DNA from 2 places in the Streptococcus sp. KHUD_012 genome. Region 2 is predicted to be linked to the other one. Evidence: predicted binding sites of a transcription regulator. Region 2 holds the regulator's gene; the other holds the start of a gene.
The links. The regulator Rex, encoded in region 2, represses fermentation and respiration genes when NADH is low (regulators of the CRP and FNR family bind a similar motif). The targets are predictions, from matches to a motif close to TTGTGAANTANTTCACAA.
Positions count from the first base shown of each region.

Region 1: a site for Rex is predicted at 8,114-8,131, ahead of ABVF55_RS05795 (formate/nitrite transporter family protein). Genes of this name have one in related genera too.

Region 1 is NZ_CP159355.1:1,210,411-1,227,156, forward strand. Features, by position in the region: gene ABVF55_RS05770 (CshA/CshB family fibrillar adhesin-related protein) at 1-4,419, shown strand, start outside; gene ABVF55_RS05775 (dihydrofolate reductase) at 4,566-5,075, shown strand; gene clpX (ATP-dependent Clp protease ATP-binding subunit ClpX) at 5,284-6,516, shown strand; gene yihA (ribosome biogenesis GTP-binding protein YihA/YsxC) at 6,528-7,130, shown strand; gene ABVF55_RS05790 (glucosaminidase domain-containing protein) at 7,280-7,984, shown strand; gene ABVF55_RS05795 (formate/nitrite transporter family protein) at 8,153-8,950, shown strand; ribosomal protein L10 leader region at 9,012-9,146, shown strand; gene rplJ (50S ribosomal protein L10) at 9,185-9,685, shown strand; gene rplL (50S ribosomal protein L7/L12) at 9,761-10,129, shown strand; gene ABVF55_RS05810 (hypothetical protein) at 10,368-10,811, shown strand; gene ABVF55_RS05815 (hypothetical protein) at 10,959-11,411, shown strand; gene ABVF55_RS05820 (hypothetical protein) at 11,520-11,969, shown strand; gene ABVF55_RS05825 (ABC transporter ATP-binding protein) at 12,147-13,883, shown strand; gene ABVF55_RS05830 (ABC transporter ATP-binding protein) at 13,897-15,675, shown strand; gene ABVF55_RS05835 (right-handed parallel beta-helix repeat-containing protein) at 15,865-16,746, shown strand, end outside.
Region 2 is NZ_CP159355.1:1,329,427-1,346,172, forward strand. Features, by position in the region: gene mutY (A/G-specific adenine glycosylase) at 1-579, opposite strand, end outside; gene pta (phosphate acetyltransferase) at 672-1,646, opposite strand; gene ABVF55_RS06330 (RluA family pseudouridine synthase) at 1,668-2,561, opposite strand; gene ABVF55_RS06335 (NAD kinase) at 2,558-3,376, opposite strand; gene ABVF55_RS06340 (GTP pyrophosphokinase) at 3,360-4,031, opposite strand; gene ABVF55_RS06345 (CYTH domain-containing protein) at 4,127-4,684, shown strand; gene ABVF55_RS06350 (ribose-phosphate diphosphokinase) at 4,757-5,713, shown strand; gene ABVF55_RS06355 (cysteine desulfurase family protein) at 5,723-6,835, shown strand; gene ABVF55_RS06360 (DUF1831 domain-containing protein) at 6,845-7,192, shown strand; gene ABVF55_RS06365 (DUF4649 family protein) at 7,194-7,409, shown strand; gene ABVF55_RS06370 (redox-sensing transcriptional repressor Rex) at 7,540-8,187, shown strand; gene radC (RadC family protein) at 8,390-9,073, opposite strand; gene ABVF55_RS06380 (hypothetical protein) at 9,128-9,406, opposite strand; gene ABVF55_RS06385 (class A sortase) at 9,586-10,329, opposite strand; gene gyrA (DNA gyrase subunit A) at 10,343-12,799, opposite strand; gene ABVF55_RS06395 (L-lactate dehydrogenase) at 12,998-13,984, shown strand; gene ABVF55_RS06400 (NUDIX hydrolase) at 14,029-14,445, opposite strand; tRNA gene ABVF55_RS06405 (tRNA-Arg) at 14,502-14,573, opposite strand; gene rpsA (30S ribosomal protein S1) at 14,805-16,004, opposite strand; tRNA gene ABVF55_RS06415 (tRNA-Gln) at 16,173-16,244, opposite strand; tRNA gene ABVF55_RS06420 (tRNA-Tyr) at 16,294-16,374, opposite strand; gene ABVF55_RS06425 (DUF2969 domain-containing protein) at 16,427-16,657, opposite strand.

The DNA of each region.
Region 1 (16,746 bases), 120 kb from region 2:
ACAGACGGAACGGTAACCTTTGTTCCTGAGAAATCATTTACTGGAACTGCTCCAGCAGTGACAGTTGTTCGTGAAGATAAGAACGGAACCAAAGCTTCTGCAACGTATACACCAACTGTAACTCCAGTAACACCTACTGCGACACCAGCTGAAACAACTGATATCCAAGGTGCTACTCAAACTGGTAAGCCTGTATTTACTGAAGGCGACAGCCGTGTGCCAATGAACGATAATGTTCCAGCAACATTTGACGATGGCTCAACTACTAAGACAGTTGACGGCATTGGTACCTACACAGTAGCAGCAGACGGAACTGTAACCTTTGTTCCTGAGAAATCATTCACAGGTAAAGCACCAGCCGTAACTGTTGTTCGTGAAGATAAGAATGGAACTAAGGCGTCTGCAACGTATACACCAACTGTAACTCCAGTAACACCTACTGCGAAACCAGTTGAAACAACTGATATCCAAGGTGCTACACAAACAGGTAAGCCTGTATTTACTGAAGGCGATAGCCGCGTGCCAATGAACGATGATGTTCCAGCAACATTTGACGATGGCTCAACTACGAAGACTGTTGACGGCGTTGGTACTTACACAGTAGCAGCAGACGGAACAGTGACATTCGTACCTGAGAAATCATTTACTGGTACTGCTCCAGCAGTGACGGTTGTTCGCGAAGATAAGAACGGAACAAAAGCTTCTGCAACTTATACACCAACTGTAACTCCTGTCACACCGACAGCGACACCAGTTGAAACAACAGGTAAGCAAGGTCAAACTCAAACAGGTAAGCCTGAATTTACTGAAGGCGACAGCCGAGTTCCAATGAACGATGACGTTCCAGCTACTTTCGACGATGGCTCAACTACCAAGACAGTAGATGGCGTTGGTACTTACACAGTAGCAGCAGACGGAACTGTAACCTTTGTACCTGAAAAATCATTCACAGGTAAAGCACCAGCCGTAACAGTTGTTCGTGAAGATAAGAACGGAACCAAAGCTTCTGCAACTTACACTCCAACCGTAACTCCAGTAACTCCAACTGCAACACCAGCTGAATCTACTGGACCTCAAGGTTTGGTTCAAACTGGAACTGTAACCTTTACTAAAGGTGATGAAGTAGCGCCAATCGACAAGAATACCATTACTCTTCTTGATGAAAATGGTCAACCAGCAGCATCAGTAGAAGCGAAATCACCAGCAGGTGATGTGATCGGTACATACACAGTTGATAAAGACACAGGTGTAGTTACTTTCACACCAACAGATAAATCTTACTCAGGTGATGTAGTTCCAGTTAAGGTTCAAGCAGCTGATACTAATGGAACAACAGTAGAAACAACTTACACACCTAAGATTACTCCAGTTGTCCCAACTTCTGAAGATGCTACATCGACAGATATCCAAGGTGCGACTCAAACAGGTAAACCAACCTTCACCGAAGGAAATCCAAATGTTCCAATCGATGAAGATACTCCAGCTACCTTCGAAGATGGCTCAACTACGAAGACTGTCGATGGTGAAGGAACTTACACAGTTGCTCCAGATGGAACAGTAACCTTCGTGCCAGAAAAATCATTCACTGGAACTGCTACAGGCGTAACAGTGAAACGAGTGGATAAGAACGGTACTGAAATCACAGCTAAGTACACACCAACTGTGACTCCAGTAACTCCAACTGCAACACCAGTTGAAACTACAGATATCCAAGGTGCAACTCAAACAGGTAAGCCTAAGTTTACTGAAGGCGATAGCCGTGTGCCAATGAACGATGATGTTCCAGCAACATTTGACGATGGCTCAACGACTAAGACTGTAGACGGTGTTGGTACTTACACAGTAGCAGCAAACGGTACTGTTACATTTGTACCAGAAAAATCATTCGTCGGAACTGCACCAGCTGTAACAGTGGTTCGTGAAGATAAGAACGGAACAAAAGCTTCTGCAACTTATACACCAACCGTAACACCAGTTACACCAACTGCAGAAGATACAACATCTACTGACAAACAAGGTCAAACTCAAACAGGTACACCAACCTTCACACCAGGTAATCCAAATGTTCCAATGGATGATGATACACCTGCAACATTTGAAGATGGCTCAACTACGAAGACCGTTCCTGGTGAAGGAACTTACACAGTTGCTCCAGACGGAACCGTAACATTTGTTCCAGAAAAATCATTCACTGGAGAAGGTACAGGCGTAACGGTTAAACGTGTCGATAAGAACGGTACTCCAGTTACTGCTAAGTACACACCAACTGTGACTCCAGTAACCCCAACAGCAACTCCAGCTACATCAGAAGCACCTCAAGGTGTGGTTCAAACTGGAACTGTAACCTTCACTGAAGGTGACCCAGTTGCACCAATCGACAAGGATACCATTACTCTTCTTGACGAAAATGGCCAACCAGCAGAATCTGTAGTTGCTAAGTCACCAGAAGGTAAAGAAATTGGTACTTTCACGGTCGATAAAGAAACAGGTGTTGTGACCTTCACACCAACGGATAAATCTTACTCAGGTGATGTTGTTCCAGTTAAGGTTCAAGGTAAAGATACAAACGGAACAGTTGCTGAGACAACTTACACACCTAAGATTACTCCAGTCGTGCCAACTGCTGAACCTGCAACATCTACAGATATTCAAGGTAAAACACAAACAGGTACACCGACCTTCACTCCTGGTAACCCTGCAATCCCAATGGATGATGATGTTCCAGCAACCTTTGAAGATGGATCAACTACGAAGACCATTCCAGGCGAAGGAACTTACACAGTTGCTCCAGACGGAACTGTAACCTTTGTACCAGAGAAATCATTCACAGGTACAGGTACAGGCGTAACAGTGAAACGTGTTGATAAGAACGGTACTCCAGTTACTGCAACTTACACACCAACTGTAACACCAGTTACCCCAACTGCTGAGCCAGCAACATCTACAGACATCCAAGGTAAGACACAAACAGGCAAACCAACATTCACACCAGGTAACCCAGATGTACCGATGGATGATGATGTGCCAGCAACATTTGAAGATGGTTCAACAACCAAAGAAGTTCTTGGTGTTGGTATCTACACAGTAGCAGCAGATGGAACAGTTACCTTCGTACCAGAAAAATCATTCACAGGAACAGGAACAGGCGTGACTGTTAAACGTGTTGACAAGAACGGTACACCAGTTACAGCTAAGTACACACCAACTGTAACTCCGGTAACACCAACAGCAGAACCAGCAACATCAACAGATATTCAAGGGCAAACACAAACAGGCAAACCAAGCTTCACGCCTGGTAACCCAGATGTACCAATGGATGATGATACACCTGCAACCTTTGAAGATGGTTCAACAACTAAGACTATTCCAGGTGAAGGAACATACACAGTAGCTCCAGATGGAACAGTTACCTTCGTACCAGAAAAATCATTCACAGGAACCGGTACAGGCGTAACAGTGAAACGTGTTGATAAGAACGGTACACCAATTACCGCTACTTACACACCAACTGTAACACCAGTTACACCAACTGCAGAACCAGCTACTTCAATTGGTAAGAAGGGTGCCACTCAAACAGGCAAACCAACCTTCACAGAAGGCGATAGCCGTGTACCAATGAATGACGGAGTTCCAGCAACCTTTGAAGATGGTTCAACTACGAAGACAATTCCAGGTGTTGGTACATACACAGTAGCAGCAGATGGAACTGTAACCTTCACACCAGAACCTGAATTCACTGGAACAGCACCAGCTGTAACAGTGGTTCGTGAAGATGTGAACGGAACAAAAGCTTCTGCAACTTACACACCAACTGTCCTTCCAATCACTAAGTTTGTTGATAAAGAAGGTAAGGAAATCCCAGGATATCCTGCAGTTGATGGAGAAGAGCCAAAAGCTGAAATTCCAGGTTACCGCTTTGTGGAAACGAAGAAATTGCCTAATGGTGATACTGAACACGTCTATGAAAAAGTGACGACTTCATATGTAGACGAAAATGGGGACCCAATCCCAGGTAACCCAACAGAAGATGGGGAACAACCGAAGAAAGATATCCCAGGTTATGACTTCGTGAAGACTGTTGTAGATAAAGATGGAAACATTCAACATATCTACAAGAAGACTGTGACACCAACTCCAATGCCGGATCCAACTCCGACACCAGAGCCACAGCCACAACCTACTCCACAACCGCAACCAACACCAGAACCACAACCTACTCCACAACCAAAACCAGAAGAACCAACTATTCCTGTCGTTCCAGAAACGAAAGAAGAAGTGAAGTATATCGATCCACAAAATCCTACTGCACAACTTCCAAATACAGGAACAAAAGAATCTTCTACTGCTGGTCTGGCAATCTTTAGTGCTTTAGCAGGTCTGTCATTATTCGGATTTGCAAAACGCAAAAAAGAAGACTAAGCTAACTTGTGGCTAAGAAAAACCGCGAAAATCTCGCGGTTTTTTCTGTTTGTATCTAAAAAAATATCCTCCAAACTAGATAGTTGAAATCAGTCTTTTATAAGAAAATTTGATAAAATAGAAGTATCAGTGTAAAGGATGAGAGAATGAAAAAGATAATTGGTATCTGGGCTCAGACTGAAAATGGCATTATTGGAAAGGACCAAGTCATGCCTTGGCATCTGCCAGCTGAGCTTCAGCATTTCAAAGAAACAACCATGGGGCAAGCGATTCTCATGGGAAGAGTGACCTTTGATGGTATGAAAAAACGGGTTCTACCAGGTCGGACCAGCATTATCTTAACGCAAGATCAAGCCTACGATCCTGAAAATGATGCTGTACTCGTCATGCACAGCAAGGAAGAAGTCTTGGACTGGTATCAGAACCAAGAGAAGAATCTTTACATTATTGGAGGCAGTCAGATTTTAAAGCTCTTCTCTGACCAGTTAGAAGAATTGATCCAGACCATGATTCATGCAACGATTGATGGAGATACATTGGCACCAAAATTTGAAGAGAGCCACTATGAAAGAGTCCGTCAAGTCCATCATCCGAAAGATGAGAAGAACCCATATGATTTTACGGTCAACTATTATAAGAGAAAGGATTTAGACTAATGGAGCGAAGTGTCTTTGGTTTTTTTACAGCTGTCCTATGTGTCATCTGTTTGATTTGCGCCTTACAAACCTTTCGTAAAAAACGGTTTGGCCTCGCTATTTTATTCTTACTAAATGCTTTTACCAATCTTGTGAATTCCATTCACGCCTTTTACATGACCTTATTTTAAACTAAATAGAAACAGAAAATGACAGAAAGAGGAAATACATGCCAACGAATCAAAATAATGATATGATGGTTTATTGTTCATTTTGCGGAAAGAGTCAAGATGAAGTCCAAAAAATCATTGCAGGAAACAATGCGTTTATCTGTAATGAATGTGTAGAGTTAGCACAAGAAATTATCCGCGAGGAGCTAGCAGAAGAGGTTCTTGCAGACCTTAGCGAAGTTCCAAAACCAATCGAATTGCTCAATATCTTGAACCACTATGTCATCGGTCAAGATCGTGCCAAACGTGCTCTTGCTGTAGCGGTATACAACCACTACAAACGTATCAACTTCCACGATACGCGTGAAGATGAGACAGATGTTGAATTGCAAAAATCAAACATCCTCATGATTGGCCCTACTGGTTCAGGTAAGACTTTCTTGGCCCAAACCTTAGCACGTAGCTTGAATGTCCCATTTGCCATTGCAGATGCAACTGCTTTGACTGAAGCTGGATATGTAGGAGAAGACGTTGAAAACATTCTCTTGAAACTTCTTCAGGCAGCTGATTTCAATATTGAACGTGCTGAACGAGGCATTATCTATGTCGATGAAATCGATAAGATCGCTAAGAAAAGTGAAAACGTCTCTATCACACGTGACGTTTCTGGTGAAGGAGTGCAACAAGCCCTTTTGAAGATTATCGAAGGAACTGTTGCTAGTGTCCCACCTCAAGGGGGACGCAAACACCCACAACAAGAGATGATCCAAGTGGATACCAAGAATATTCTCTTCATCGTAGGTGGTGCTTTTGACGGGATCGAAGAAATTGTTAAGCAACGTCTCGGTGAAAAAGTCATCGGTTTCGGTAAGAACAATAAAGCCATTGATGAATCAAGCTCTTACATGCAAGAAATCGTGGCAGAAGATATTCAAAAATTCGGGATTATCCCAGAATTGATCGGACGTCTTCCAGTCTTTGCTGCTCTTGAGCAATTGACAGTTGACGATCTTGTCCGTATTCTAAAAGAGCCACGCAATGCCTTGGTAAAACAATACCAAACCTTGCTTTCTTATGATAATGTTGAATTGGAATTCGATGATGAAGCCCTTCAAGAGATTGCTAATAAAGCCATCGAAAGAAAAACAGGAGCTCGTGGACTTCGTTCGATTATCGAAGAAACCATGATGGATGTCATGTTTGAAATTCCAAGTCAAGAAGATGTCAAACTTGTTCGAATTACAAAAGAAGCTGTAGACGGAACTGAAAAACCAATTCTCGAAACAGCCTAGAAAGATAAAATATGGAAATTAACACACATAATGCGGATATCCTCTTAAGCGCTGCAAATAAGAGCCATTATCCTCAAGATGAGATTCCAGAAGTTGCACTTGCCGGTCGATCCAATGTCGGCAAGTCTTCTTTTATTAATACTCTCTTAAATCGAAAAAACCTGGCCAGAACATCTGGGAAACCAGGAAAAACCCAATTGCTCAATTTCTTCAATATCGATGATAAACTCCGTTTGGTAGACGTACCTGGTTATGGTTACGCACGTGTCTCAAAAAAAGAGCGCGAGAAGTGGGGAAGGATGATTGAAGAATACCTCACTAGCCGGGAGAACTTAAAAGCAGTCGTTAGCCTAGTCGATTTTCGTCATGAACCTTCTGCAGATGATGTCCAAATGTATGAATTCTTAAAGTACTACGAAATTCCAGTAATCTTGGTAGCGACTAAGGCAGATAAAATTCCACGTGGAAAATGGAACAAACATGAATCGATCATCAAGAAAAAACTAGATTTTGATCCAGCTGACACCTTTATCGTCTTTTCTTCGGTCACCAAAGAAGGACTAGAGAAGTCATGGGATGCTATTTTAGAAAATGCGTTTTACGAAATAAATTGAAATGACATGAAAATGTCATTTTTGTTTTGGATTTATCTCGCAATTGTAATACAAGTGTAATATAAGTGCCTTTGTTTTCTTCTATTTATATGGTATAATCTCTATAAAGATAAAAGATGATAAAAAATTAATTGGAGATAAATTGTATTATGAAAAAGAAAATACGGAATAAAACGAAATTATTTGGTTTGTTCGTTTCTGTATTAGCAGTGGGGACATTTGCTGCTGCTATGAGCGAGCACGTCACATCAGTTGGTGCTAATGATGGAACTTACCAAGCTTATTCAGACCCTACTGAAGCTTTCATCTCACAAATTGGTGAGTCAGCTCGTCAGCTCGGTCAAGAGAATGACCTTTATGCTTCCGTTATGATCGCACAAGCCATTCTTGAAAGTGGATCAGGTCAGTCTGGCTTGTCTTCTTATCCGCATTACAACCTTTTCGGGATAAAAGGAAGTTATGCTGGTCAATCTGCAGTAATGCAAACTTGGGAAGATGATGGTGCTGGAAATGCCTATACGATTAATGACGCATTTCGTTCTTACCCATCTTACTATGAATCATTGCAAGACTATGTAGCTGTTTTGAAACAAGGACATTTTGCAGGTGCATGGAAGAGCAACACCTCTAGTTACCAAGATGCAACAGCAGCTTTGACAGGTGTTTATGCGACAGACACAAGCTACTATGCAAAACTTAATAACATCATTGAAACTTATAATTTGACTCAATACGATTCACCAAATGTTCAAGGTGGTATTACAGGTTCCGTATACAATCCATATCGCCAACAGTTCACTTCACAAGAAATCTTGAATTTGGATATCGCTTGGGCGAACCGTTTAAATTATTAAAACTAAAGCAGGCAGATGCCTGTTTTTTTGTTGTTTTTTTAGCAAATAGTGTTGTTCGATATAAAACGTATATGGTGAAAGTTTAAGATTTCTTCCTGAAAACCTTTTCAAACTTTTCTCTCTATGATATAATGATTTTGTTCACAAACATTATATAAGGAGAATAGTATGTCTGAATCTAATTTTATTCAAAAGGTTGGAGCGGCGTGTAATAAGAAGGAAGATCTCTATCAGAAATCTAAAACGCGCTATGCAGTCCGTTCTATTTTTGCTGGAGGATTTCTTACTTTAAGTACGGCGGTCGGAGCAGTTGCAGCTGACTTATTAAATACCTTTGTACCTGGATCTGGTCGTTTTCTATTTCCATTCATCTTTGCCTGGGGTTTGGTATACCTCTTATTCTTAAATGCGGAATTAACCACCTCAAATATGATGTATTTGACGGCGGGGACCTATCTAAAGAAAATTAATTGGAAGAAAGCGCTGGAAATTCTTCTTTATTGTACCTTCTTTAATTTAATTGGTGCTTTAATCGTCGCTTTTCTTTTCAATCAAACCACAGCCTTTGCTCATATCGATCCAAAAGGATTCCTAGCTACGGTGGCAGAAAATAAACTCCAACGAAGCAATCAAGTGGTTTTCTTTGAAGGGGTTATTGCCAATATCTTTGTAAATATTGCTATTCTTTCTTATTTATATTTCAAAGATGAAACAGCCAAGGTGCTCTTAGCCCTCTCTGCTATTTATATGTTTGTCTTTATGACCAATGAACACTTGGCTGCAAACTTTGCTTCCTTCTCATTATTGAGCTTTAATTCAGTTTCTAGCCAATTGCCACATTTTGAGTTTTTAAATATTTTACGTCACTATAGCGTAACCTTCTTTGCCAACTGGGTAGGAGGAGGAGTCCTAATGGGACTAGCCTATGCTTGGTTGAATAATATCAAGAGTCTTTATAACGATTAAAAAATATAAAAAAAGTTTGCAAAAGTACTTGCATTCTTTTTTTATATATGATAAACTAATCTACGGTTTGAAAAAACTGCCTAAGACAGTAGGGGAGCTCGACTCATAAAGATCCTACCGAGGACAAAACGTATCAATTAAAAGAAGCGTATTGTACTTTCGTGTCTAGGTTTGGGCGCGTTTTTCTTTTGGAAAAATTCCCCAAGCAAAATAATTACGGAGGTGAACACACTAATGAGTGAAGCAATTATTGCTAAAAAAGCGGAACTTGTTGACGTAGTAGCTGAGAAAATGAAAGCTGCTGCATCAATCGTCGTTGTAGATTCTCGCGGTTTGACAGTTGAGCAAGATACAGTTCTCCGTCGCAACCTTCGCGGAAGCGAAGTTGAGTTTAAAGTTATCAAAAACTCAATCTTGCGTCGTGCAGCTGAAAAAGCTGGTCTTGAAGATCTTGCATCTGTATTCGTTGGACCTTCTGCAGTAGCATTTTCTAACGAAGATGTTATCGCACCTGCGAAAATCTTGAACGATTTTGCAAAAGACGCTGAAGCACTTGAAATCAAAGGTGGTGCAATCGAAGGCGCTGTCGCATCTAAAGAAGAGATTCTTGCACTTGCAACTCTTCCAAACCGCGAAGGACTTCTTTCTATGCTCCTTTCTGTACTTCAAGCGCCAGTGCGCAACGTTGCTCTTGCAGTCAAAGCGGTTGCAGACAACAAAGAAGACGCAGCTTAATCTTAAGCTACGCAGCGTAGCCTAGCTACAAAATAATAAAAATATAAAATTTAAACTTATTTGGAGGAAATAACAATGGCATTGAACATTGAAAACATTATTGCTGAAATTAAAGAAGCTTCAATCCTTGAATTGAACGACCTTGTAAAAGCTATCGAAGAAGAATTTGGTGTAACTGCAGCTGCTCCTGTAGCTGTTGCTGCAGCTGGTGCTGCTGACGCAGGTGCTGCTAAAGATTCATTCGATATCGAATTGACATCTGCAGGCGACAAGAAAGTCGGCGTTATCAAAGTTGTACGTGAAATCACTGGTCTTGGTCTTAAAGAAGCTAAAGAACTTGTTGATGGTGCACCTGGTGTCATCAAAGAAGGTGTTGCAGCTGCTGAAGCTGAAGAAATCAAAGGTAAATTGGAAGAAGCTGGAGCTTCAGTTACTCTTAAATAATAGAGTTTCCAATCAAAATGAAAACCGAGGTTTAGGCCTCGGTTTTTTTGTCGTTGAAAAAAATGATGATAGAATGTGAATAGAGGACTTTTATAAAGCTAACATGTGTAGCTCTCTTTATTTTCTCTAAACCTACTAAATAGTGCAGTTTTAATGATGTTACATTTGCTATATTCCCTTGAGATGTTGCTAATTTGTTGCTATAATGGCTATAAATCATATCATAAAGGAGAAGATGATGAAAAATTTTAAACGTCTTTTGTTAGCTGTTGTAGCTGTCTTTGCAGCCGTCCTTTTGGTAGCTTGTGGCGCTAAAAGCGATAATGGGACTTACGTGTTTGAGCCTACTAAGGATGAGATCAAAGATATTATGCCAAGTGAATTTCAATCTTTGATAGGTGATAATTACTCATTCACTATTTCGATTACAATCAATGATAAGAAAGGTGAGATGAAAGTAGACACCAATGCAGGTGGTCAAAATGTAAATCAAGTGATTGATTTGGAAGTAGACCAAAAAGCTAAAACTCTTGTCTCAGAAAATGAGTATGGGAAAGCGGAAATTACTTATCAAGTTTCAGGAAATGTGTTAACGATTAAGGATGTGAAGAATTCTTTGATGGGTGACACAGACATGTTTAATAACTACATGAAAATTGCTAAGTTCAAAAAAGTTAAATAAGCAATCATGGCGGGATTTAAATTCCGCCTTATTCTATTTCTTTGTTGATACAAGAAATATTACAAGAATATGACATTTATAAACTTTCATTGCCGTGTACCTGAATTGTTGATATAATAGTGTTAATCTAACTAAAAAGGAGAAGTTATGAAAAACTTTAAACGTATTCTTTTGGCTGTAGTAGCTGTTTTTGCAGCAGTCCTCTTGGTGGCATGTGGTGCCAAAAGTGATAACGGGACTTATGTCTACAAACCATCAAAAACTGAAGTGAAGGAAATCCTTGAAGAACAAGGTGCTCCAAGTTCAAGTGTAGATGCATTGATCGACAATGTTAAATTGGAAGTTTCAGTGACCATTAAAGATAAAACAGGTAGCCTTAAAATTAAAGGTGAAATGATGGGACAAAAGACTGACCAATCATTTGATATGAAAGTTGACCAACAAAAGAAAACTCTTCAATCTAAAACAGGTGAAGGTGAGAAGGTTAAATACAAAGTTTCAGGCGATGTGTTCACTTTTGATTTATCTGGTGAGAAGAGTTCAGGTCATGAAGCTGCTTTGGAAATGTTCAAAAACGCTAAATTCAAACGTACAAAATAATACAAGAGAAGGGCAGAGAGTATCTGCTCTTTTTCTTCTTTAAAACATCTTGAATCGGTATTAAAATAGTGGTAAAATCTGATTATAAAATACATTAGGAGATTGATTATGAAAAATATTAAACGTATTCTTTTAGCTTTCGTTGCAGTTTTTGCAGCAGTCCTCTTGGTGGCATGTGGTGCAAAAAGTGATAATGGGACTTATGTCTACAAACCATCAAAAACTGAACTCAAGAAAATTCTTGAGGAGCAAGGCTTATCAGGTAGTCAATTAGAGTCTATTGGAAACGTTATTAATTTTGAAGTTTCTATTAAGATCAAAGATTCTAAAGGAACCCTTAGCATCGCGGGTGAAGTCGCTGGTCAAAAGAATGAGCGATCTTATGATGTCAAAATCAATCAAAAAGAGAAAACAATCTCGTCAAATGATGGTAAAGGAGAAAAGATTACATACAAGGTCGATGGTGATTATTTGACATTTGATCTTTCTAAGTTAAGTAATAGCAACCAAGGGGATCTTATGATTCTTAAAAACGCTAAATTCAAACGCACGAAATAATGCATATGAAGAGTGGGGAAACCTGCTCTTTTGCTTTACTTTTATGACTAGTTTGGTATAATGAATGAGACTACAGATGGGACTGGGGCAGGAATGATTTTCTTTGAAAATGATTTCGTCTCGCTCCCTCTTTTCTGTGTGATCAAGGTTATTATTTATGGAAAAGGAGAATCATCTATGCTTTATATTTGGTCTTACTTGAAAAAGTATCCCAAGTGGCTAGCCCTGAATCTATTTTCAGCGGTCCTGTTTGTTATTGTCAATTTGGGCTTGCCAACGATTCTAGCTCGCATGATTGATGAAGGAATTAACCCGCGTGATGTGGATCGGCTGTATTTCTGGGGCTGGGTCATGTTTGCGATCATTTTGCTCGGGATTGTGGGACGGATTATCTTGTCTTACGCGGTTGGCCAGCTAACGACCACCATGGTTCGCGATATGCGTAATGACCTCTATGCTAAGTTACAGGAGTACTCGCATCACGAGTATGAGCAAATCGGGGTATCGTCATTGGTCACTCGCTTGACTTCTGATGCCTTTGTTTTGATGCAGTTTGCGGATTCTATGTTGAAGATGGGGGTCATCACACCCTTGATGATGGTTTCTAGTGTTCTCTTGATTCTGACGACCAGTCCTTCTTTAGCGTGGATTGTAGCGGTATCTGTACCATTTCTTGCTGTCGTCGTCTGGTATGTAGCAGTTAAGACACGTCCACTTTCCGAGAAGCAACAAAAGACCCTCGACCATCTCAACCAGTTTGCCCGTGAAAATTTGACAGGACTTCGTGTGATTCGTGCCTTTGCCCGTGAAGAATTCCAGGAAGAGAAATTTGCGGCTGAAAATGAAGTCTACGCAGAGAACTCGAATAAATTGTTCAAACTAACTGGTTTGACAGAACCCCTATTTGTGCAGATCATCATTGCTATGATTGTGGCGATTGTCTGGTTTGCTTTGGATCCTCTTCATGACGGTAGTTTGAAAATTGGGGACTTGGTTGCCTTTATTGAGTATAGCTTCCACGCGCTTTTATCTTTCCTCTTTTTAGCCAATCTATTTACCATGTATCCTCGGACTGCGGTTTCTAGCCGTCGGCTCAAGGAAATCATGGACATGCCCATTTCGATCGATCCAAATGAGAATGGTGTAACAGAGACAGCATCTCGTGGCTATTTGGAATTTGACAATGTCACCTTTGCTTATCCAGGTGAGACGGAGAGTCCAGTTCTCCATAATATTTCCTTTCAAGCCAAACCTGGCGAAACCATTGCCTTTATCGGCTCGACCGGTTCTGGGAAATCTTCACTTGTGCAGTTGATTCCTCGATTCTATGATGTCACTTTAGGAAAAATTTTGGTGGATGGTGTAGATGTCCGTGACTACAATCTGAAAGCCCTTCGCCAAAAGATTGGTTTTATTCCGCAAAAGGCCTTGCTCTTTACAGGAACCATTGCTGAGAACCTTCGTTATGGGAAAGAAGATGCCTCTGTACAAGAGCTAGAACAAGCGGCTGAAATTTCCCAAGCCAAGGAATTTATCGACAGTCGTGAGGAGCGCTTTGATACGCATTTGGCAGAAGGTGGTAGCAACCTTTCAGGTGGTCAAAAACAACGCTTGTCCATCGCTCGTGCCGTTGTCAAAGATCCAGATGTCTTTATTTTTGATGATTCCTTCTCTGCCTTAGACTACAAGACGGATGCCACTTTGCGCAAGCGTCTCAAAGAAGTTACAGGAGATGCGACCGTTTTGATCGTAGCGCAACGCGTGGGAACCATTATGGATGCGGATCAAATTATTGTCTTGGACCAAGGGGAGATCGTCGGTCGAGGAACCCACGATGAATTGATGGAAAGCAATGAGATCTATCGTGAAATTGCCAATTCGCAGCTCGATAGTCCATCATTGACAGAAGAATAGAAAGGAGAAGCAGATGAAACAAGAACAAAACAGTTTTAGTAGACTATGGACCTATTTGAGAGCCTATCGCTTGGAAGTTTGCTTGTCCATTTTCTTAAAAATTCTAAGTGTCGTCATGAGTGTTGTCGAACCCTTTGTTTTGGGGCTTGCCATTACTGAGTTGACAAAAAATCTCATGGATATGGCAAAAGGCCTTGCGGGAGCTGGTCTTAACACCTCCTATATCGCGATCATTATGACGCTCTATCTATTCCGTGGGGTTCTCTATGAGTTGGGATCTTATTATTCCAACTATTTCATGACCAATGCTGTTCAAAAGACCGTTCAGGACATGCGAAATGATTTGTCTCATAAAATCAACCACATTCCCGTTTCTTATTTTGACCGGCATCAGTTTGGAGATTTACTAGGACGTTTTACTAGCGATGTCGAAACTGTCTCGAACGCCTTGCAACAGTCCTTTTTACAAATCGTTAATGCCATCTTTACCTTGCTCTTTGTTATCAGCATGGTCTTATACTTAAACATCCAGCTGGGGCTAGTAGTCATCTTGTCCATTCCGATCACTTATTTCAGTGCTCGATTTATCATGAAAAAATCTCAGCCTTACTTTAAAGAGCAGGCAGATGTTTTGGGAGCCATGAACGGCTTTGTGCAAGAAAATTTAACAGGCTTTAATGTCCTTAAGCTGTACGTTCGGGAAAAATCTTCCCAGGAAGAGTTTCATGATATTACCCATCACCTTCAAAAGGTAGGTTTCAAGGCTAATTTCATTTCTGGCTTAATGATGCCGATTTTAAATGGGATTTCAGATTTGACTTATCTCGTTATCGCTTTGTTTGGTGGCTTGCAAGTGTTAGCAGGTCGTTTGACTGTCGGGAATATGCAGGCCTTCGTTCAATATGTTTGGCAGATCAACCAACCGATTCAAAACTTAACCCAATTGGCAGGGCAGCTACAAAGTGCTAAGTCGTCTCTAGACCGGATTTTCCAAGTCATGGATGAGCCAGATGAAGTAGCAGATGTGACAGAAACCCTCTCTGGAGACTTGACAGGGCAAGTCAGCTTTAAAAACGTTGATTTCCAATATGTAGCGGACAAACCCTTGATTCGTGATTTCAACCTTGAAGTCAAACCAGGTGAAATGGTGGCCATTGTCGGACCGACCGGAGCAGGGAAAACAACCCTGATTAATTTGCTGATGCGCTTTTACGATGTGACTGCAGGATCGATTACAGTCGATGGTCATGATATTCGCCATCTGTCTCGCCAAGATTACCGCAAACAATTCGGAATGGTGCTTCAGGATGCTTGGTTATATGAAGGAACCATCAAAGAAAACCTTCGCTTTGGCAATCTCGAGGCAACGGATGAAGAAATTGTTGAAGCCGCAAAGGCAGCCAATGTCGATCACTTTATCCGGACACTCCCTGGTGGTTACAATATGGAAATGAACCAGGAGTCTAGCAATATTTCTCTAGGGCAAAAGCAACTCCTAACCATTGCGCGTGCGCTCCTAGCTGATCCTAAGATTTTGATTTTGGATGAAGCGACGTCTTCTGTCGATACGCGTTTAGAGCTCTTGATTCAAAAAGCGATGAAGAATTTGATGAAAGGGCGGACTAGCTTTGTCATTGCTCACCGCTTGTCTACCATTCAAGAAGCAGATAAAATCCTTGTCCTCAAAGATGGCCAAATCATCGAGCAAGGAAATCACCAATCCTTGTTAGCAGATAAAGGATTCTACTATGAGCTCTACAATAGCCAATTTTCAAATAAAAAAGCGGAATAAGCTCGTGTCATCGAAAGAGGTTTGAGAAAGTATTCTCAGCCTCTTTTTCTTACTCACTTTTATTACTACATAAAAAGGTTAACATTTCTGCAATAAATTGATACAGAATATTCACACAATTCACCTTGTTTGTCATGATAATTTTTATTAGGATAGAATCGTTGTAAAAAATAAAAGGAGAAACGTGTGATGAATCATTTAAACAAAGATACCGTTTTTGGCATTCGCAAATCTAAGCTTGGAGTCTTTTCTGTCGTGATTGCGATCATGGGGGCTTGTTTTTTGACTGGAAAATCTGTGGCAGCTGATCAAGTTGGAGAGCAGGCACAAGTCCAAACACAAGGGCAAGAAGCGACAACCTCTGATCCCTCAAGCTCTCAAGTAGATACCAGCCAATATGGAGCATCTATGCCTTACACCCGTTATGAGGCAGACAAAGGGAACCTCCTTGGAAAGGCAGAGGTAGAGCAGTCTCAAGACAGTCAATCAACAGCCATTGAAGCGTCCGATCAGACTTATGTCGCTTTAAAAGAAAAGGGAGATGGTGTTTCCTTTAAGGTCAATGAGCCAGCCAATGCCTTAACTGTACGCTACACAGTACCAGATGGAGCCAATGGACAACTCGATGTACAGGTGAATGGTCACAGTGTTCAACAATTGAATCTTTCGTCCTCGTCTAATTGGCAGTACTTGAATGACAAAGGTGTTTATGATAGTGCCCAGGCTGATACACGCGCCCGCTTCCAATTTGATGAAGTACATAGCCTCCTTCCAGGCATTCAACTTCAAAAAGGAGATGTGGTTTCACTCGTAAAAAACAAATCAGACGACGTCCATTATGGTCTTGACTTTGTGGAATTCGAGCAAGCTCCAGACCCGATTGCTCAAGAGGACAATGCCATCAATATTGTTTCTAAAGGAGCTACGCCAAACGATGATACTGATGACAGCCAAGCCCTCTATGATGCGATTTATGAGGCTAAACAAACCGGAAAGAATGTCTATATTCCAGCCGGGCGATTTAATCTCAATCGAAAAGTCGGTATCGATGCTTCTGATATGAAGATTTCA
Region 2 (16,746 bases):
GAAATCACCCGGACGGGCCGGATCGATCAAGATTTCCATCATGGCTTGAAAAATCTTGCGATTAGTTGGAACTCCGATATCGTAGTCCACCTCAAACAAGCGGGCTAGAACACGCATGACATTGCCATCTACTGCTGGCTCTGGTAATCCAAAGGCAATACTAGCGATAGCACCAGCTGTATAAGGCCCAATTCCCTTGAGTTTAGATATTTCCTCATAGCTTGATGGAAACACTCCTCCGTGATTTTCCATTATCTGCTGGGCAGCTTTCTGCATATTGCGGACACGTGAGTAATACCCCAAGCCTTCCCAAGCTTTTAAGAGTTTTTCTTCAGGAGCTTGAGCCAAATCAGCGACCGTCGGAAACCAGTCTAAAAAACGCTCATAATAAGGAATCACCGTATCGACACGTGTCTGCTGGAGCATAATTTCTGAGATCCAAATTTTATAAGGATCCTGGGTCCTTCTCCAGGGAAGATCCCGTTTATGGGCATCATACCAGACTAATAACTTTTTTCGGAAGGAAGCAATTTTCTCCTCCTCCCACATGGTAATCCCGTAATCTTTTAAATCTAACATATTCCTAGTATACCATAGAATGAGTTAGAGTTTAGAAATTCTGATTTTATAAAGAAAAAGGCTCAGGATTTTCCTGAGCCTATATATATTTCTTATTGTTCGACAGCTTGAGCTGCTGTGATCAAGGTCAATTTGTACACGTCATCTGCATTACATCCACGAGAAAGGTCGTTGACTGGTTTATTCAACCCTTGCAAGACAGGACCTACTGCTGCAAAGCCACCAAGACGTTCTGCCATCTTGTATCCAATGTTACCTGCTTCAATACCAGGGAAGATAAAGACATTAGCTTGTCCTGCCACCTTACTTCCTGGAGCCTTCAAGGCTGCAGTTTCAGGGACAAAGGCTGCGTCAAATTGCAATTCCCCGTCAATTTCAAGGTCTGGACGAAGTTCATGGGCAAGCTTAGTCGCTTCGACAACCTTATCAACACTTTCACCGAAACCAGAACCTTTTGTTGAATAGCTCAACATAGCAATTTTTGGATCAATACCAAACATCTTGGCTGTAATAGCTGAGTTGATGGCAATTTCAGCTAATCCTTCAGCATCTGGATTAATGTTGATGGCACAGTCCCCGAACAAGTAGCGTTCAGATCCACGAACCATAAGGAAAGCTCCTGAAGTCCGTTTTACATTTGGACGAGTTTTGATAATTTGAAGAGCTGGACGAACAGTTGCAGCTGTTGAGTGAATCGCACCAGATACCATTCCATCAACGATTCCCATGTGTACCAACATGACACCAAAATAGTTAACGTCGTCTTTCAAGACTTGACGCGCTTCTTCTTCAGTCATTTTGCCCTTACGACGTTCTACCAAGGAAGCTACCATTTCTTCAAAACCTGGATAAGAATGAGGATCGATGACTTCATATCCATCCAAAACCCCTTCGATTTCAAGATAAATCCGAATTTTATCTGGATTACCAAGCAAGACAGGGGTTACTTCTGTCTCGTTCACAATGCGTTTTGTCGCTTGGAGGATACGAGGTTCTTCACCTTCTGGTAATACAATACGTGCATTCTTACCAACGAGGTTGGCTTTGAGATTTTCGAAAACTTCCATGAGTTTTACTCCTTTTAATAATTAATAACTAGTTTGAAGCTGTGTTAATACAGCTTGGAAATCTGGAGGTAGTGGACTTTCTATGACCAACTCTTCCTCTAGAAATGGATGATAATAGGATAGACGATGACAATGAAGGGCCTGACGCTCAATGCCGTCTTCTAAACTCCCGCCATAAAGATCATCTCCCAAGAGCGGAAAACCAATATGGGAAAAATGAACGCGGATCTGATGAGTCCGACCTGTGTGTAACTGAATATCCACTAGGTGAATATCACCAAAAGATTGAACGACCTGGTAGCTAGTATGAGCATACTTGCCACCTTTAGCTACTTTTCGGGTGATAATTGAATCTTCATCACGCGCAATCGGAGCAATAATTTCTCCGACAGGATCAAGCTCCCCAGATCCCTTGACCAAGGCGTAATAACGTTTCTGAATCGTTTTAGACTGCAATTGCTTATCCAAGCGGGCATGGGCATAGCCATGTTTGGCAAAGAGCATAACGCCACTTGTATCCTTGTCCAGGCGAGTGACAATGTGAACCTGCTGGTTCTCGTAGCCCTGCTTCACATAGTAGCCTTTTACAAAATTGGCTAAGGTATTGGAATGAATCGCACTTGGAATAGAAGCAATCCCAAAGGGTTTGTTTAAGACCAAAAAATGATCATCTTCAAATAAAATATCCAAAGGCCGATCCATGGGTTTTAGGGTTTCGAACCCTTCTTCTGCTGGAATATCAATGACTAAGCGATCCCCAATATCCAACAAATAAATCGCATTCTCCGGACGTCCATTGACAAGGATCTGGCCACCACGAAACTTAATCTTTGCTAAGAGACCCTTAGAAACCTCATGCTTTTTCAGGAAGGTCTTGACCTTGACATGCTCATCGACAATGAATTCAAATCTCATTCTCTATCATCTCCGATAAAGGCATCCTTGACCCGATTCCAGAAGCTGGTGTGACTGGAGCTTGCCACAAAATTAATCTTATGGTTGTCAATCTGGTATTCTACCTTTGCAATATTACGGTAAGAATAGGTTGAATTGTCAACAGAGATAATGTGGAAGCCAGGTCTCGTCGGTGTAATCTCGATCTTATCCTTTTTAGGGACAATGACAGAAGAACCCAAGGTACGATAAACACGGTTGTTGAGACTGGCGATCTCAGCAATCTGCAGCGCCTCAATAGTTGGGTGAAGGACTGCTCCTCCCAAGGATTTGTTGTATGCCGTACTTCCTGTCGGAGTCGAAACGGTAATCCCGTCTCCTCTGAAGCGCTCAAAATCCACTCCATTAATCGTGAGATCGGCAACCATGGTCCGGTCGCTTCTCTTAATCGTTGCTTCGTTCAACGCTCTCATGGTACGGGTTTCCCCATTTTCGAAAGTAATCTTGACATTCAAAATAGGGTAGGAAACCTTAGCGCCTGTATCATATTTTAAGTTCTCAACCAGCTTATCGATTTCACTGTCTAAGTAATCCGTATAGAATCCTAAGTGTCCGGTATGGACGCCAACAAATCGCACCCGATCCAACTGGTGTTCATACTTGTGAAAGGCCGATAGCAACATCCCATCGCCACCAATTGAAATCACAATATCCGGGTGCTTCTCCGTCAAAATAAAATTATTTTTCCGAAGTTTGTAGCGCAATTGCTGAAAAACCTCTTCGCTTTGACGCTTGCGATTGCGAATAATGGATACTTTTTTACCTGTAGTCTTCATCTGTGTCATCACTATTTCCAACGCCATCATTTAACTTACGATGAAGTGGATCAAACAGGGCTTGAGCCTCCTGAATCGCATCCCGAATTGCCCCCATCTCTTCATCCAAGAGATAGGCCAGGTTTGCTGTCGTCTCTAAGCGTTTTTTGATCTCGTCTGGAAAGTCTCCTTTATATTTATAATTGAGCGAGTGTTCAATGGTTGCCCAAAAATTCATGGACAAGGTCCGAATTTGAATCTCTGCTAAGATCGTTTCATTTCCATCAATGGTATCGACCGGGTACTCGACCACGACGTGGTAACTCCGGTAGCCACTTGATTTCTTGTGGCGGATATAGTCTCGCTCTTGGACCACGCGCATATCCTGCCGTTGTCTCAGAACCTCTAGGATCTCATCCACATCGTCCACAAACTGAACCATGATGCGAAGACCAGCAATATCTTGCATATCCTGAGCCAGATTTTCTTCAGAAATATTTCTTCGGATCATCTTCTCACGGATACTTTCAATCGGTTTGACCCGTCCTGTGACAAACTCAATTGGAGAATGCTTTTGTTGCTTACGATATTGCTTACGAATCCCACGCAGTTTGATTTTCAATTCTCCAACTGCTTGGATATATGGATCTAAGAAGTTTTCCCAATCAATTGCCATCCTACCACCTTGTAATCTGAACCATTTTTGTATACAATAAACACATCTCTTATTATATCATGAATCGCTTTCGAAAAAAAGCAAAGGACTACAAAATGAACCATTTAGAAATTGAATACAAAACCTTGCTAGACAAGGAGGAATACCAATCCCTCCTTCCACTTTTTGATGATACAGAATTGGTTGTCCAAACCAATCACTATATCGATACCCCCGACCAGCTCATCCGTAAGGAAAAAATGGCCTTGCGGGTGCGTACTTTCACAGATCAAGCTGAGTTGACTCTCAAAGTCCCTGAGGCAGTTGGCCATTTCGAGTACAATCAAAACCTCAGCACAGAAGAAACCGAGACGATCCTTCAACACCAACAGTTTCCTGACGGAGAAATCAAAAATCTCTTGATCTCTAAAGAAATCCCCGTTGAGCAACTCGCTGTCTGGGGAAGCCTTACAACAGAACGCTTCGAAAAAGAAACAGCTGCAGGCTTGGTAGCACTAGACCACAGTCTCTATCTAGACACTGAAGATTATGAGTTGGAAATCGAGGTCGAAACTGCTGAACAGGAAGAAAATTTCCATCAGTTCATCAAAGAGCATGGAATCGTCTACAAAGCTGCAAAAAATAAAATCGCCAGATTGGCGGAAAGGTTGTAAAATAGCTGAAATTATCGCAAATTTTTGCTAAAATAGTGCTAAGATCAAAAATCTAAATGAGGTTGGAATCACATGTCAGATAAAAAAAATATGAAGCTCTTCTCTCTCAATTCAAATCCAGAGATTGCGCAAAAAATCGCGGATCATGCTAGGGTTCCACTTGGGAAAATTTCATCCCGTCAATTCTCAGATGGTGAAATCCAAGTCAATATTGAGGAAAGTGTTCGTGGATATGATATTTATATCATTCAATCAACCAGTTTCCCTGTCAACAATCACTTGATGGAACTCTTAATTATGGTGGATGCTTGCCAACGGGCCAGCGCAAATACTGTCAATGTGGTCATGCCTTACTTCGGCTATGCCCGCCAAGACCGGACTGCTGCTCCTCGCGAACCAATTACTGCTAAGCTTGTCGCAAATATGTTGGTCAAAGCTGGGGTGGATCGTGTCGTCACACTGGATCTCCATGCAGTGCAAGTCCAAGGTTTCTTCGATATTGCCGTGGATAACCTCTTTACCATTCCACTTTTTGCAGAACACTACATCAACAAAGGTCTAACTGGTCCTGATGTCGTAGTCGTCAGCCCTAAAAACTCTGGTGTCAAACGAGCTCGCAGTTTAGCAGAATATCTTGATGCACCGATTGCGATCATTGATTACGAGCAAGATGATGCGAACCGTGATTATGGCTATATTATCGGGGATGTCAAAGATAAGAAAGCGATCTTGATTGACGATATCCTCAATACTGGTAAGACATTCTCAGAAGCTGCGAAAATCGTCGAACGCGAAGGTGCTACTGAAATTTATGCTGTATCAAGCCATGGTTTATTTGTAAAAGGTGCTGTTGAATTATTAGACCAAGCTCCGATCAAAGAAATCTTAGTAACTGATTCTGTCGCTCCAAACGGACCAACTCCAAAAAATATTAACTATCTGACAGCTAGCGAACTGATCGCTGAAGCTATTGTTCGCATTCAAGAAAGAAAACCTGTTAGTCCTCTATTTGCCTACCACAAGAAATAAGGTCTTAATGTGATATATTTTGATAATGCCGCAACAACTCCCCTTCTACCTGAAGTCATTGATAAAATGTCTGAAACTATGAAGACCACATTTGGAAATCCATCGAGCCTTCATGCTCATGGACGGATGGCTAGTAAACTTCTCCGAGAATCTCGCGAGCAAATTGCTCAGTCTCTCCATACTCTTCCAAATCGTATTTTCTTCACTTCAGGTGGATCAGAAAGTAATAATACCGTTATAAAAGGCTACTGCTTGAAACACCAAGCAGATGGCAAACACATCATTACGACCGCTTTGGAACACCATGCGGTTCTTGAACCCATCGAATATCTTGTAGAACGTTTCGGATTTGAAGTTACGATCGTCCAACCAAGAGATGGACGCATTAAGGCTAGTGATATCAAGGCGGCTCTTAGACCGGATACCATTCTTGTCTCTACCATGTTTGCCAATAACGAGACAGGCGATCTTCTTCCGATTAAAGAAATCGGAGAACTCTTAAAAGATCATCCAGCTGCCTTTCACGTTGATGCTGTCCAAGCAATCGGAAAGGTCCCTGTCTATCCTGAAGAGTTGGGAATTGATTTTCTCAGTGCTTCTGCCCACAAATTCCATGGACCAAAGGGCGTCGGTTTCCTTTATGCAACCTCCCCAGATTTTGATAATCTTTTACATGGTGGGGATCAGGAAAGTAAGATGAGAGCCAGTACGGAAAATCTCATTTCTATTGTCGGGATGGCAACCGCGCTTCAGCAAGCTACACTTCATCAAGAAGAAAATTTCAACCAGGTTCAAAAACTTGGCCAAGAACTAGTTAATGGTTTAACAGACTACGACTACTACGTAAATGCGAATGACGATCATCTCCCATTTGTTTGGAATCTTGGCTTCCCAGGCGTCCAAAATGATGTATTATTGATGCGACTCGATCTTGCTGGAATTTCTGTCTCTACAGGTTCTGCTTGTACCGCTGGTACAGTTCAACCTAGCCATGTCCTAAAGGCACTCTATGGGAAAGATAGCTCACGCCTAAAAGAATCCCTTAGAATTAGTTTTTCAGAACTCAATACCGTAGAGGAAGTTCAAGACTTCCTCGCAACACTAAAAGAAATTTTATCATAGGAGAACAATATGGCTTTTGAAACAAGTGTTTCATTGAAAGACTGCAAATATACCTATAGTCTACACCCAAATGTAAAAAAATATACCTTACGTGACAATACATTTGCTGTTACAAAAGTTGGAAATTACGAATTAAATCGTTTGCTTGAAGCTGTTCCAAATAGCGGTGAAGGCTTCTTGCTTAAAATTATCTTCAACAAAGACCTCACAGGTTTTAAAATCAATATTACAGACAAATCTGGGCTTCGTCTGGTTAATATCTTTAAAAATCCAGAAAATGACATTATCCAACAAAAATTTTATTTCCTAATGGATAGTCTTGTCGAAAGAGAAATTTTTAACAAAACAGAGGTCTAATATGGTAACCCTAACTTATATCGATGCTTATCAAGTAGAACGAACTACTACTTATACTGACCTTGCGGCTTGTATCCTTGCTTTTTCAGGCTGTGTAACCTTGCCTGACTCTTACTCAATTGTTTCCATTGAATATAAGGGACAAAAGCTTCCCTATACAGGTCGAGTCGATGGGCTCTATGCTTATCTGAAAAAGGTAGAACAAGCTGAAAACTAAGCTGATGCTGATGGAACTCTTCCATCGCCATCAGCTTTTTCTTTAGACAAAAATATTTTTGAAAAAGCGTTCTAGATAGTTGATTTTTTCACAATCTTCCTATACAATAAGAGGGAAAGGTTGTGATATTGTGAAACATGATAAAAATACTCCAATTCCACGCGCAACAGCAAAACGCTTATCGCTCTACTACCGCATTTTTAAACGCTTTAACTCTGAAAAAATAGAGCGCGCCAATTCCAAGCAAATTGCTGATGCAATTGGGATTGACTCTGCTACTGTTCGACGAGATTTCTCATATTTTGGTGAATTAGGAAGACGTGGATTTGGTTATGACGTAAAAAAACTGATGAACTTCTTTGCCGATCTCTTAAATGACAATGCCATTACCAATGTCGCTATTGTGGGGATCGGAAATATGGGAAGTGCGCTCCTCAACTATCGCTTCCATGAACGCAATAAGATGAAAATTGTCATGGCTTTTGATGTAGATGATCATGAACTGATTAATACCAAAAGTAAGGATGGGATCCCCATTTATGGGATTTCTACGATCAAAGAGAATCTCAAAAAAGAAGGCATTCAAACAGCAATTTTAACTGTCCCAAGTATTAAAGCGCAGGAAGTTGCTAGTCTTTTAGTAGATGCCGGTGTCAAAGGAATTCTAAGCTTTTCTCCGGTCCATCTGACAGTTCCTAAAGACGTTGTTGTCCAATATGTCGATCTCACTAGTGAATTGCAAACACTCCTTTATTTCATGCGTAAAAATGAAGAATAAAGACTTATACATTAACAAGAAAAGAGGCTGGGACAAAAGTCCTAGCCTCTCAATTATTTTTGGATTGTCGAGCAAGACACAGTGATTGAGTGGGCTCTACTACGCTGATTTTAACAGCTTTTACAGCCCTAGTCAACTGTGCGGAGGTGGGACGACGAAATCGAATTCTAACGAATTACCGATTTCTGTCCCACTCTCTTTTTTATACCAAATAATCGGTTTCTTCACGGTAACTATAATAGTTTTCCTCAGATACAATCAAGTGATCTAGTAGTGTTAAGCCCATCACTTCACAGGCCTCTATGACTCGATGCGTTACTTCATCATCATTTTTACTTGGAAATACGGCACCAGATGGATGATTGTGCGCCAAGATGATAGAGGTTGCCATGTGCTTCAGTGCATAATGCAGGATTTCACGTGGCTCCGCAATACTTCGATTCACGGTTCCAATAAAAATGGTCTGCTGATGAATAATTTCATTCTGTGTATTCAAATAGAGGGCAACCAGGTGCTCCTGCTTTTTATGGCCAATTTCCTGTTGAATTTTATGGGCCAATTTCTGACTACTCATGATTTGTTCGGAACTCATTAGTTCATCTTTATGAATCCTTCGTCCAAACTCAATAACAGCCTGAAGTTCGATGGCCTTCACTCGCCCAATGCCAGAGATTTCCTGTAGCTCCTCTAGGGTTAATTGCCCTAACTCCTTTAAACTATTTACCGAGCTCAAAAGACCTTGTGCAATCTCATAAACGCTTTTTTGCTTGTTACCTGTCCGTAAGAGAATGGATAACAATTCCTGATGACTTAGCTTATCCACCCCTTCAGAAACTAAGCGCTCCCTAGGAAGCAAAGATGGTTCAATAAATGATATGTCGTACATAATTTCCTCCTCACTTATTAATTCGTAATAAATTGAGAAAATAACGACCTTTCATTATTTACTGGCGATTTCTTGCTTCAAATCATCTAACACTAAGACTTCATCTTTATTAAAGCGGATCTGATAACCTGTTTGAACTTGTTCAAGCTCCTTTAAAAACTGTTGAATTTCACAGCGGATCAAGTACTCCTGACTCTGAGGAATGGCTTCTAAGGTTTGGTAGACTTGCTCTACTTCGTAGATTCCTTTCGTAATTAATCCATTTCGTGGAAAATCATTTATTAAGAGATTATAGAAATGATGCAAGAGATGATAAATTCGCTCTTTTGTCACTATTCTACCTCCTTATCATACTCTTTCTCCTCTTATTATATACCTATTTTCCCTCAATATTATGATAAATTCCTTACATTATATTACCAATCGCTTACAATTTTACAAGAATCCTTTAGTTATTTCATGCCATACTATAAAGAAAAAAGCCCCGGCATCTCTGCCTCGGGCTTTATTTCTTAAAGTTGCATTTGATTATAAGACTTGCTGAATGAATCCAGGATGTCCTTTGGAGCCTTGTCATAGTCAACAGAGGTTTCCAAGTTTCCTTTTACAATCGTACGGTAAGTCGCTGCAGCATCCTCACAGGTCACCAAGGTGATTTCATTAATACCTTCACGATCTTGAATGACATCTACACGGTCTGGAGTCACTGTCTCAACAGACGAGATGACATAAGTATAGATTTTTTCTTTGTCCGTGATGTAGATCTTCATACCAGCCTTGGCTTTCTCTAATGGTGAGAACAGCATGGCATTTGCTCCAGTAAGGCCAAATACGTGGTGACTAGCAAGAGAATAATTGCCTTGTCCCATGACTTGGTTTTCCTTCATAGTCCCTGCTCCATAGTAAAGGGCTACGTTTTCGAGTCCTTTAAAAATTGGAAGGTTCATGTTCAATTCAGGAATCGAAATCCCCCCAATTACAGGAAGTTTTTGAGCCTGCCATTGGGCATTGATCACGGCTTCCGTCGAGAGTGACTGGACATGTTTGAAATCAAAGCTCGTCTTCACTTCTTTGTTTTTATCAATAGTCTTTTTATCGACCTTGCTAACCTGGTATTGATTGGTATGCCAAACCATGATCATATTGCGGATCGGAGCATTGAAAATTAAGAGAAGCGAGAGAATAATCAAAAGTGTTGCAACGATGTTGATAAGAGTATTACGTAAACTCTTTTTCTTTTTTCTTTTGCGTGACATGCTGTCCCCTTATCTATTCGTTTTCTTCCACTACTTCTTCATCTTTTTCATCAGGTTGTACAGTTGTAAAGGTCACAATTTTCGCATCCTGATCCAGTCTCATGACTTTCACACCCTGAGTCGAACGACCCGTTTGAGAAATGTTAGCCACACCTGTCCGGATCATAACTCCGGTATCGGTAATGATCATCAGATCTTCATCCCCTTTAACGGTTAAAAGACCAGCTAACGGACCATTTTTCTCTGTAATATTGGCTGTTTTGATTCCTTTACCACCACGGCCCTTGGTTGGGTATTCGCCAGCCATTGTCCGCTTACCATACCCTTTTTCAGTAATGACCAATACTTCGTCCTGATCGGTGATAACACTTGCTCCAACAACCTTGTCTCCATCACGGAGATTCACACCACGTACACCAGTGGCAGAACGTCCCATATTGCGGACTACAGCCTCATTAAAGCGGACAGAATAACCATACTTGGTACCGATAATAACGTCAGCATTGCCATCTGTAAGGAAGACATTGATTAATTCATCCTCATCACGCAGATTCAGAGCTTTGAGACCGTTCTGACGAATATTTGAAAATTCAGCTACATTGGTCCGTTTGACTAAACCTTGTCGCGTCGTAAAGAAGAGATAAGCTTCGTCACTGCGGTCTTGCTCCACATTGATAATGGTTTGAATAGATTCACCTTCGTCCAATTTTAAGAGGTTGACGATTGGTAATCCTTTAGCTGTCCGGCCATATTCTGGAATCTCATAACCTTTCAGACGATAGACACGCCCTTTATTGGTAAAGAAGAGCAAATGATCATGGGTGCTCGTAGAGACCAGTTCACGGACAAAGTCATCATCTTTGACACCAGTTCCCTGAACACCACGTCCACCACGTTTTTGAGCCGTAAATTCCGCTTGGTCCAAACGTTTGATGTAACCTTTATTAGAAAGGGTGATTAAGACATCTGTTTCTTCGATCAAATCCTCATCTTCAAGAGAAAGGACTTCTCCGATCATCAACTCAGTTTGGCGAGCATCGCCAAACTTGCGTTTGACTTCTTCCAATTCTTCCTTGATGATGGTCGCCACACGTTCTGGCTTCGCCAAAATGTCAGCCAAATCAGCAATCAAGGCAACCAAATCATCGTATTCACTTTGGATCTTGTCTCGTTCCAAACCGGTCAAACGACGAAGACGCATGTCCAAAATAGCTTGGCTTTGACGTTCAGAGAGCTTGAACTTAGCCATCAATTCAGCTTGTGCTTCAGCGTCTGTCTGGCTATTGCGGATAATCCGGATCACTTCATCGATGTGATCCAAGGCAATCAGCAAACCTTCTAAGATATGGGCACGTGCTTCCGCTTTTTCTTTATCAAAGATGGTCCGTCGAGTCACCACTTCTTTCTGGTGCTCAATATAAGCCCCTAAAATTTGGCGAAGAGAAAGAATCTTTGGAACACCATTTTGGATCGCCAACATATTGAATCCAAAATTGGTTTGCATTTGCGTCATCTTAAAGAGGTTGTTCAAAATAACGTTAGCCGAAGCATCTCGGCGGACCTCAATCACAAAACGAATCCCTTCACGGTTTGATTCATCACGTACAGCTGTAATCCCTTCGATCCGTTTTTCTTGCACCAAGCGAACGATGTGCTCGTGAACCTTGGTTTTATTAACCATATAAGGGAACTCAGTGACAACAATCCGTTCACGGCCACTCTTAGTTACTTCAATTTCTGTACGAGAACGAAGAACAATTGAGCCTTTTCCTGTTTCATAGGCTTTGTGGATACCTGATTTCCCCATGACCAAAGCACCTGTCGGGAAATCTGGACCAGGAAGAACTTCCATAAGTTCACGGGTCGTTACCTCAGGATTATCCATCATCAGCTTCACTGCATCAATGGTTTCTCCCAAATTGTGAGGAGGAATATTGGTTGCCATCCCAACGGCAATCCCAGTAGCACCATTGACGAGAAGGTTAGGGAAACGTGCAGGTAAGACCAAAGGTTCGCGTTCGCTGGCATCATAGTTATCAGCGAAATCAACTGTATTTTTGTTGATATCCCGCAACATTTCAAGAGCAATCTTACTCATACGGGCTTCTGTATACCGTTGTGCAGCGGCGCCATCACCGTCCATAGAACCAAAGTTTCCATGACCATCCACTAACAGGTAGCGATAACTCCACCATTGCGCCATCCGAACCATGGCTTCATAAATAGAGGAATCCCCGTGTGGGTGGTATTTACCCATAACATCCCCTGTGATACGGGCTGACTTCTTATGTGGTTTATCTGGCGTAACACCCAATTCATTCATTCCATACAAAATACGACGGTGAACAGGTTTCAAACCATCACGAACATCAGGAAGGGCACGAGCTACGATAACACTCATCGCATAATCGATAAAACTCGTCTTCATTTCTGATGTTAAATTCACATCAATTAGATTATTATCCTGCATTCAAAAAATGCCTCTCTTTACTTAATTCACCATACTATTATAACACATTTTAGCCTATTTTTCTTCTTAGGAACACAAACGTAAAAACGTTTACATCAAGGATTCATACTGTTTCAGATGACAAAGACTTTCAAAAGTGGTAGAATGAAGTCGTATGAGAATCTATCTCAAAAAAAAATGAAGGAGACGTTTAGACTCATGGATTTGACTAAACAACACAAAAAAGTTATCCTTGTCGGTGACGGTGCCGTAGGTTCATCTTATGCATTTGCACTTGTCAACCAAGGAATTGCACAAGAGCTTGGAATTATCGAAATTCCTCAATTGCACGAAAAAGCTGTCGGAGATGCGCTTGACCTTAGCCACGCCCTTGCCTTCACTTCACCTAAGAAGATCTATGCGGCTGAGTACGCTGACTGTGCGGATGCTGACCTTGTTGTAATTACTGCAGGTGCTCCTCAAAAACCAGGTGAAACTCGCCTTGATCTTGTTGGTAAAAACCTTGCCATTAACAAATCAATCGTAACACAAGTTATTGAATCAGGATTTAACGGTATCTTCCTTGTAGCTGCTAACCCAGTTGACGTTTTGACATACTCTACATGGAAATTCTCAGGATTCCCTAAAGAACGCGTTATCGGTTCTGGTACTTCTCTTGACTCAGCTCGTTTCCGTCAAGCACTTGCTGAAAAATTGGACGTTGATGCTCGTTCAGTGCACGCCTACATCATGGGTGAACATGGAGACTCAGAATTCGCTGTATGGTCACACGCTAACATCGCTGGTGTAAACCTTGAAGAATTCCTTAAAGACACTCAAAACGTTCAAGAAACTGAATTGATCGAATTGTTCGAAGGTGTTCGTGATGCTGCTTACACCATCATCAACAAAAAAGGTGCTACATACTACGGTATCGCTGTTGCCCTTGCTCGTATCACTAAAGCAATCCTTGATGATGAAAATGCAGTACTTCCACTTTCTGTATTCCAAGAAGGTCAATATGGTGTTAGCAACGTCTTTATCGGTCAACCTGCCATCGTAGGTGCACACGGTATTGTACGTCCAGTGAACATCCCATTGAACGATGCAGAACAACAAAAAATGAAAGCTTCTGCTGATGAATTGCAAGCAATCATTGATGAAGCATGGAAAAACCCTGAATTCCAAGAAGCTTCTAAAAACTAAGAAAAAAACATCTCCTTATTAAAAGGGGATGTTTTTTAGCTGCTTTATTTGGATTTGTCAGCAAGGATTTCAAGCAAATAAGGCACAACGAGATTGCTCTCTATGTCTTTCAAAGAAGAAATCCATTTAAAGTCTGTATGCTCTTCTGGATCTAATATAAAATCACGCTCTTCCAAAATCTCGCCAGCATAAACTAGGCGTGTAAAGACAGTATCTTTGCTGGCATCAAATTGACTATCTTCGTGGATAATCTTATTAATCCGAAGCTTTTGATTAACCTCCTCAATAGCCTCACGTAGAGCAGCCTCTCTGGGCAATTCATTCTCTTCTACACTTCCACCTGGAATATCCCAATAAGATGGATAGACATTAGGGAGACCTCGCTTTATTTTCGAGCGTTTGATAAGCAGATACTTCCCGTCTTTCTCAATCAAGGTATGGGCGATTAATTTTACTGTCATTGCATGTTCCTCCAAGAAAGAGCAAAAAAGACTCCGAGGAGCCTCGTTATGAATCATCCACCCTGAGGGAATCGAACCCCCATCTCAAGAACCGGAATCTTACGTGATATCCATTACACTAAGGGTGGCAACTGTTATAGTATATCAAATTCTCGAGAATTTTACAAGTAAAAAAGAGAGTGGGACAGAAATCGGTAATTCGTTAGAATTTGATTTCGTCGTCCCACCTCCGCACAGTTGAGTAGGGCTGTAAAAGCTGATGAAATCAGCGTAGTAGACCCCACTCAACCACTGCGTCTTGCTCGACAATCCAAAAATAATTGAGAGGCTAGGACTTTTGTCCCAGCCTCTTTTGAATATTACAATTCGATATCGCCAAACAAGTCAGCCATTGAGAATCCAGTTTGAGTTTCTGGAAGATCAAAGTCGCGTTTTTCTTGTTTTGGACGACGTGGGCGAGATTGACGTTTTTCTTGTTTTTCGCCTTCTTCTTGAGCTGGACGTTCTTCAAGAGCTTTGATAGAAAGTGATACACGTTCATCTGCTGCATTTACTTCAAGAACTTTAACAGTTACTTCTTGTCCAACTTTAAGAACATCTTTTGGATTTTCAACACGTTTGTGTGAAATTTGTGAGATGTGTACAAGTCCGTCGATACCTGGCAATACTTCAACGAATGCACCGAAGTCAGTCAAACGTTTAACAGTTCCTTCGATAACATCACCAGCAGCCAATTTTTGTTCAACGCCATCCCAAGGTCCAGGGGTTGTAGCTTTCAATGAAAGTGATACACGACCTTCTTCTTCGTTCAAGTCAAGAACTTTCACTTGGATTTCTTCACCAACAGTTACAACTGATTTAGGTGATACGTTGCGTTCGTGTGACAATTCTGTCAAGTGAACCAATCCATCAACACCACCAAGGTCGATGAAAGCACCGAAGCTTGTGATACGTGCAACTTTACCAGTTACGACATCACCAACGTTCAATTTACCAAATACTTCTGCGCGTGCTGCAGCTGATTCAGCTTCAACAACTTCACGACGTGAAAGGATAAAGCGGTTTTCTTTTGGATCTACTTCTTTGATTTTAGCATCAAATTCTTGACCTACGAAACGTTCAGTGTTACGTACAAAACGAGTATCAAGCATTGAAGCTGGAATAAATCCACGAAGTCCTTCAAATTCTACTGAAAGTCCGCCTTTAACAGCGCGAGTTCCTTTAACAGTAACAACTTCTTCTTCACGTCCAACCAATTTGTCCCATGCTTTGCGAGCTTCCAAACGTTTTTTAGATACAAGGTAAGTTACTGTATCAGTATCTTTACCAACTACTTGACGAAGAACAAGCAATTCAAGTGTTTCACCTGGTTTTACCAAGTCGTTGATGTCAGCATCACGATCGTTTGTCAATTCGCGAAGAGTCAAGACACCTTCGACACCAGTTCCAGAGATTGCAACGTTAGCTTGGTTCGCGTCAACTGTCAATACTTCAGCAGTAACAACGTCACCTGGTTCAACTTGGCTAACACTGTTTAGCAAATCTTCAAATTCATTCATCTAAAAAATCCTCCAACAATCAAGTTTTCTAAAACTTGACATACTTATAATTATTTTTCCTAAGCAAGCACTCGCAATGAGATCAACTACAATCTTTAACGACTCATCCTATAAAGAAATAAAATACCTGGATAGATATTTTATCACTTATCTGATATTACCTAAGAACTGGGGTAGCTGGATTCGAACCAACGCATGAGGGAGTCAAAGTCCCTTGCCTTACCGCTTGGCTATACCCCAAAAAGAGCGCTGACGTTAGTCACTTTATCATCGTCACAATGAACGCTAATGGAGAGAGAGGGATTCGAACCCCCGAACCCGAAGGAGCGGATTTACAGTCCGCCGCGTTTAGCCTCTTCGCTATCTCTCCATATAAATCAACAGGATCTATTATACCATTGATTTACTATGATTGCAAGCCCTTATTTATTCAAATTATAATTTTCTATTAGAATTTCAACGGCTTTCTCAAGTTTTTTGTAAAGAGAATCCACATTTCCATTTTTGATGATGGCAAATTGCCCAGCCATGTCTGCAATTTCACCAATCGTTTTCTTTCCAATGGACAAAGTGAATCCATCAAAAGTGTCTTTTCCGACGGTTACTTTACTATCAACGATTTGAATCTCAATTTTCTTATCTTTTTTACTCATTTCAACCCTCTTTTCACTTTTTCTATTTTACAAAAATTCTCTTGATGACGCAAGAGAAAAGGGAGTGGGCAGAAAGAATTTAGTTAGAA